Regions from separate parts of the Microbacterium sp. GbtcB4 genome, predicted to be linked through region 2. Evidence: riboswitches for the same ligand, from Rfam matches in the RefSeq annotation. Region 2 holds a riboswitch; the other holds the start of a gene.
The links. A riboswitch is a leader RNA that binds a small molecule or an ion and turns the genes downstream of it on or off. The one in region 2 is predicted to bind thiamine pyrophosphate.

Region 1 (3,401 bases), on a different contig from region 2:
CCGGAGCGGCGGTCGGCGCCCAGCTCCCGGCGGCCGAGACCGCAGCGGCTCGGGCACTTCTCGACGACGGCGCTGACGGCTCCACGTCTCCGTCCTGACCCGCCTCACGCACGACGCCCCACTCCGGATCCGGAGTGGGGCGTCGTGCGTGAAACCTCAGTCGTCTCCGGCGATGCCGAGGAGTTCGAGGGGGTGGGTCAGTCGCCACCATGGGCTCGGACCGTCCAGGTCCTCGTCGAGGACGAGGGCGGTGTCCGTGCTGTCGACGGGACCGGTCGTGGTCAGGGTGCCGACCGTCCCGTCCGCTTCGCGTTCCTCCCCGAGATCGAACACCGGCGTCGCCGTCGCGCTCGCTCCGTTCCACAGCACGACATCGGCGTCCTCACCGGCGACCACATCGACGCGCTCGCCCCAGACGGTGAGGACGCGCCCGACCACCGTGCCTGCCGGGACGGCCGGGCCCTGGGCCTGCAACGCCGCTTCCGTCTGAGCGAACAGGGCGCGGGTGAGGGCGAGGCGCGCCTCGTCGTCCTCCTGGTTCAATGCCGCGGCGTAGAGCCGGACCGTCGCGTCGCCGATGACGACGTCCTTGGCGGTCAACAGGTTCCAGCCGACGAGGGTGCCCGTCTTGATGCCGACGACTCCCGGATCGGCGAGCATGCCGTTCGTGTTCTCGACCGTCCCGGCCCCCGGCAGGTCGACGGACCGGGTACCCACGATCTCGGCGAACACCGGATTCCGCATCGCCATCTCGCCCAGGGCCACGAGGGCCTCCGGGGTGGCGACGTTGCGCTCGTCGAATCCGGACGGCGTGACCACGGTGATGCCGGAGAGTCCGCGCTCGCCGAGCCAGACCTCGGCCGCGGCGGCGAATTCGCGGTCGGACCCCCAGATCTCCGACGCCAGCCGGTCGATGTAGTTGTTGGCCGAGCCGAGCAGGGTGCCCTGCAGAAGCTGGTACTCGGTCAGCACTCCGCCCACCGGCACATCGAGCGCCGACTGATTGGCGATCCGATAGTCCCAGTAACGGACGCTGTCGGCGTAGGTGAAGGAGAACTCCGGGCCCTGTTCGCCGGGGGCCAGCGGCAGCCGGTCCAGCACCATGAGACTGCTGACGACCTTCGTGATGCTCGCGATGCTCACCGGCGCGGTGGTCGACGCCGCGGTGGTCATCCCGGCGATGCCGACCGCCCCGTCGCCGACCGCCGGCCAGGCGAGCGCGGCGGTGGGGGCGGCGACCGGGGTGAACTCGACCGCCTGGACGGTCGGGGCGACCTCGTGCAGCGGCCAGAGCAGCGTGGTGCCGGCGTAAGAGGCGATGAGGCCGGCGAGGACGCCGAGGGGGACGAGCAGGCCGGGTCCGGCAATCGCCGGGCGCAGCCGGGCGTCGCGCAGCAATCCCGTCTCCTCCTCCGTGCCGGCCGAGGCATCGAACTCGGGCGTCGATGACGCCGCAGCGACGATCGACGGGTCCACCCAGGTCAGCGCGGTCGGCGGTGCCGAGGCATCGGCCCACGCGGCAGCTTCCGGAACCGGACCCGGCTGATCGTCCGCGGGCGCGGCAGAGGCGGGTGCGGAGTCTTCGGGCCGCGCGTCGACGCCCACGCCGCCGGACGCCTCTTCAGGGGGATCGGAAGCGGTCACTCGCTTACGGTACCGAATCCGGCCCCGAATCCGCCGTGCGCGGCGCGGGACGCGCGGACGGTAGGATCGACAGCACAACCACGGGAGTCCGGCGAGCCGGGCTGAGAGGGAGCGAATCGCGCTTCGACCGTCGAACCTGATCTGGGTCATGCCAGCGCAGGGAGGAGTTCACATGAGTACGTCCACGTCCGCATCCCCGTCGAGGAACACCACGGCCGCTCCGGCGCGGGGCTACCTGCGCTGGCGCGTCATCGACATCGTCGTCGCCAGCGTCCTCGGTGTCGCCGCCGGTCTGATCTTCCTGGCCTGGAACGTCGGATACCTGGGGCCGAAGGCCATGCTCGAGCCGCTGCTTCCCGGCCTCCAAGGGCTCCTCGACGGCCCGTGGCTCTTCGCGGGTGTGCTCGGCGGGCTCATCATCCGCAAGGCGGGTGCCGCGATCTACGTCGAGCTGCTGGCCGCCGTCGTCTCGGCGCTCATCGGCAACCAGTGGGGCGGCTTCCTCACGCTCGAGGCGGGTCTCGTGCAGGGCCTCGGCGCCGAGCTGGTCTTCTTGCTGTTCTTCTACCGCCGCTGGTCGCTGCCCGTCGCGATCCTCGCCGGGGCCGGTGCCGCGCTCGCGGGCGGCATCAACAACCTCGTCCTCTGGTATGCCGGGTCAGGTCCCGCCTTCACGACGATCTACCTCCTCAGCACCGTGATCTCCGGGGCGGTCATCGCCGGTGCGCTGTCGTGGGTGCTCGCCCGCGGCATCGCGGCGACCGGGGCTCTGGACCGCTTCGGCTCCGGGCGCGAGGCGCGCGTCCGCGTCTGATGTCCGCGCAGTTCGCTCCCGCCGGCGTCGAGGCCCGCGGCTGGGGTTGGCGACACGCGAGCCGCCACGCCTGGGCGCTGCGCGACGTCTCGTTCCGCATCGAGCCCGGCGAGCGCGTGCTCGTGCTCGGCGCCTCCGGCGCGGGGAAGTCGACGCTGCTGCACGGCCTCGCCGGTGTGCTCGGCGGTGAGGAGGAGGGGGAGAGCGAAGGCGCGCTGCTCGTCGGCGGCGACCCCGCCGCGGCGACCCGCGGGCGGGCCGGGCTCGTGCTCCAGGATCCCGACTCGCAGGTGATCCTCGCCCGTGCCGGCGATGACGTCGCCTTCGGGTGCGAGAACCTCGGTGTGCCGCGTGCCGAGATCTGGCCCCGCGTCGAGGCCGCGATGGCCGGCGTCGGACTGGACGTGCCGCTCGATCACCCGACCGCGGCGCTCTCCGGCGGTCAGAAGCAGCGGCTCGCCCTGGCCGGCATGCTGGCGATGGGCCCCGGGCTGGTGCTGCTCGACGAGCCGACGGCGAACCTCGATCCGGAGGGCGTGCGCGAGGTCAGGGATGCCGTCGAGCGGATGCTCGCCACGCGTCCCGCCACCCTCGTGGTCGTGGAGCATCGGCTCGAGGTGTGGTTGCCGCTCCTCACGCGGGTGATCGTGCTGGGTGCCGGCGGGGTGGTGGCGGACGGCACTCCTGCGGATGTGCTCGGCGCGCAGGGCGAGCGCCTGGCCGCGGACGGCGTCTGGGTGCCCGGCCGACCGCCCGCCGAGCCGCCGGCACCGCGGACGGCTCCCGGGGAGGTGCTGCTGTCGGCGCGCGGGCTCGCGGTCGCACGGGTGAAGGGGCGCCCCGTGGCACAGGGCATCGACCTGGAGGTGCGTGCGGGGGAAGCCGTCGCGATCACCGGGCCCAACGGTGCGGGCAAGTCCACGCTGGGTCTGACCCTCGCCGG
Region 2 (3,401 bases):
CGCCCTTCACCAGCACCGCGGTCCCCGTATCGGCCGACAGCTCTCGCGCCGCGGCGAGCGCGTCCGCCCAGTCCGCCACCTCGCGACCGACGAGCACCGCCAGCTCCGCGAGGTTCGGGGTGACCACGGTCGCCAGGGACAGCAGATCCCGGAGCTCCCGCTCCGCGTCGGGCTGGAGCAGCCGGTCCCCCGAGGTGGCGATCATGACCGGGTCGAGCACGACGATCGGGGGCTGCGTCGCCCGGAGCCACGCGGCGACCGTCCGGATCACCTCGACGTCCGCGAGCATGCCGATCTTCACGGCGTCGATGCGGATGTCGTCGCCGACGGCGTCGAGCTGCGCCCGCAGGAAGTCCGCGGGCGGAACGTGCACGGCGCGGACGCCCTGCGTGTTCTGGGCGGTCAGGGCCGTGAGGGCGGCCATGCCGTAGCCCCCGTGCGCGGCGATCGCCTTGAGGTCGGCCTGGATGCCCGCGCCGCCGGACGGATCGCTGCCGGCGATGCTGAGCACGTGCGGCACCGCCCGCCCGAGCCACCGCCGACGGAAGGCCGCGGCGGCGGCCCGGGGATCCTCTGCCGCGCACAGCGCCGAGACCACCGCGATCCCGGCCGCACCGGCCGCGCGCAGCGCCGCCGTGTCGTCGAGGTCCACCCCGCCGATGGCGACGCACGGCAGCGCACTGCGCGCGGCGAACGCGGCGAAGCCGTCGATGCCGAGCGGGTCCGGATGGTCGGGCTTCGTGCGCGTGGGCCGGATCACGCCGACGCCGAGGTAGTCGACCGTCCCCGGCGGAAGCGCGTTCACGGCATCGAGATGGGCAGCGGTGTTCGCCGTGAGCCCGATCAGCGCCTCCGGGCCGAGAAGTTCGCGCGCGCGGAGCACCGAGGCATCCGCCTGGCCGAGGTGCACCCCGTCCACCCTGGCACCGCGGCGACGGGCCTCGACGGCGGCGTCGAGGCGATCGTTCACGACGAGCAGCGCGCGACCGTCGATGGCCACGGACAGGGCGAGGAGCTGGTCGACCGTCTCCTCGTCCGTCGCCTCCTTGTCGCGGAGCTGCACGATGCGGACCCCACCCGCCACGGCCTCGCGGACGGTCTCGACCACCCCACGAGCACCGCACAGCGACCGATCGGTGACGAGGTAGAGGGACAGGTCGACGGTCATCGGGCCTCCTCCTCGACGCGGGCGCGGGCCTGGAGATCCGCCGGGGTCACGGCGGACAGGGCGTCGAGCAGTCCGACGGCGAAGCTGCCCGGTCCGCGGGAGGTCTCCGCCGCCTGCTCGGCCGCGACCGTGTAGACGAGGGTCGCCGCGGCCACCGCCGTCAGCGCGTCGGTCCCGGTGCCGCGGGCCGCCCCGAGGAAGGCCGCCATCACCGCGCCCAACGCGCAGCCGCCGCCGGTCACCCGCGTGAGCAGCTCGTGCCCATTCGCGATGCGGATCACGCGCTCCCCGTCGGTGAGGAGATCGACCGGGCCGGAGACGGCGACCACGGAACCGTGCCGGACGGCGAGCTCCCGCGCCGCCGCGGCCGCCGCCTCGGTCCCGTCCGTCGCGTCGACACCGCGGCCTCCGCTGCTGTGTCCGGCCAGCGCGAGGATCTCCGACGCGTTGCCGCGGATGGCGGTCGGGCGCAGCGCGACCAGCTCGTGGGCCAGCGCCGTCCGCACCGGGAGGGTGCCGATCGCGACGGGATCGAGCACCCACGGCGTGCCGGCGGCGCGCGCTCCGGCCACGGCCTCCCTGCTCGCCTCCCGCTGCTCCGGGGTCGGCGTCCCGAGATTGACGAGGAGCCCCGAGGCGGCAGCGGCGAACGGCTCGGCCTCGCCGACGATGTCGACCATGGCCGGCGCCGCCCCGAGCGCCAGCAGCACGTTGGCGGTGAAGCCCGTCACGACGGCGTTCGTGACGCAGTGCGTCAACGGCGGCGCAGCCCGGACCTCCTCCCGCAGCCTTCCCGCCGTGGCGGCGAGGTCGAGGACGGATTGCGGACGCACAGGATCGCTCATTGCGACATCCCTTCGCTAGTACGAACTAGATCAGGTTCGACGGGTGTGATCTCAGCCGCGGATGCGGCACCCCGTGTCACTGCCTCGCAGTCTAGCGAGCGAAGGCGTCGAGCAGCGCCCGCTCCTCCGTCCGCGTGAGTCCGGCGCGGCGCTCCCTGTCCACTCCCCGATCGCGCTCGTCCGCCACGACGCTTTCCGCCGTCTCGTCGAGGGGGCGGAGGGTGCCTCCGCTGCGGCGATACCGCGCGTTCGAGCGGGTCATGAATCCGCTCATCTCGGGTGGCAGCCACAGCGGCAGCGAGCGCGGCCCCGCCCAGTACGCGACACCCTCCGCGACGAGACGCTCCTCCGTGCCGACGACGAGCGGCCCGGTGTGTCCGGTGGCCGCGCGCACGGTCCGCAGCACGTCGTCCAGCTCGCGCACGTCGCCGATCGCGTTCACGGTACCGGTGACGGCGGCGGACACGACGAAGGCGGCGACATCCTCGACGTCGATGACCTGCGCCGTGCGCCCGTCGAGGGGCGGGAGCAGCACCGGCTCGTCCAGCGCCCGGAGGAACGCCGCCGCCCAGTAGCCGAAGCGATCGCTGGGGTCGCCGGCGCCGACGATGAGGCCGGGACGGACGAGGAGCGCGCGGTCGCCGAGGCTCGCCTGCACGGCATCCTCCGCCGCGACCTTCTGCCGTGCGTAGTCGTCGTCCTCACCGGCCTGTGCCGCCGGGTGCCGCGGTGCCGACTCGTCCGTCCCGACGGTCTCGTCGTCGCGGTACACCGACATCGACGAGACGTACGTCCACCGGGCGGCACGGTCGCCGAGCGCACGGACCGCCCCGGAGACATGAGCGGCGCGGGAGGAGACGTCGACGACGTGATCCCAATCGGTGCGCGAGACGACATCGTAGGCGGCCTCCTCATCCCGGTCCGCCAGCACGAGGGTCGCTCCCGGCGGCGCCGGGCGTCCGCCGCGGGCGAGGCAGGTCACGGACGCTCCCGCTCCCAACGCGTGCGCGGCGATGCGCCCCGACAGCCATCCGGTTCCCCCGAGGATCAGCACATCCGTCATGTGCCCATGTCATCAGGATCGACGACTCGGGGGAAGGGCCTCCGCTCAGAGCGGAGCAGGACAGGCCCTCACGCGATCACAGGCCCTCACGCGCGCAGCCGACCACGCGAACCCAGGCCATCACGCGAGTACAGGTCACCGGCACTGCTGTCGCCTGATGCCGCGCGAACGCCTGATGCCGCGCGACCTCCCGAGGAAGCCGCGCGGCATCGCGATCAGTCGCGGAGGGCGGCGCCGAAGCGGTCCGCGGCGACGGCGACGCCCGCCATCTTCGCCTCGGAGGCCTCCGCGGCCGTGAGCGTGCGGTCGTCGGCGCGGAAGCGCA

Region 1: another riboswitch for thiamine pyrophosphate. It lies ahead of KVS71_RS11750 (ECF transporter S component); the one in region 2 lies ahead of thiM (hydroxyethylthiazole kinase).

Annotation. Positions count from the first base shown of each region.
Region 1 covers NZ_JAGXJJ010000006.1:177,821-181,221, reverse strand. Annotated here, with positions in the region: gene KVS71_RS11760 (ABC transporter ATP-binding protein) at 1-98, shown strand, start outside; gene KVS71_RS20010 (D-alanyl-D-alanine carboxypeptidase family protein) at 157-1,644, opposite strand; TPP riboswitch at 1,715-1,824, shown strand; gene KVS71_RS11750 (ECF transporter S component) at 1,817-2,458, shown strand; gene KVS71_RS11745 (ABC transporter ATP-binding protein) at 2,458-3,401, shown strand, end outside.
Region 2 covers NZ_JAGXJJ010000012.1:51,807-55,207, reverse strand. Annotated here, with positions in the region: gene KVS71_RS16475 (bifunctional hydroxymethylpyrimidine kinase/phosphomethylpyrimidine kinase) at 1-1,168, opposite strand, end outside; gene thiM (hydroxyethylthiazole kinase) at 1,165-2,013, opposite strand; TPP riboswitch at 2,004-2,097, opposite strand; gene KVS71_RS16465 (NAD-dependent epimerase/dehydratase family protein) at 2,105-3,076, opposite strand; gene pheT (phenylalanine--tRNA ligase subunit beta) at 3,292-3,401, opposite strand, start outside.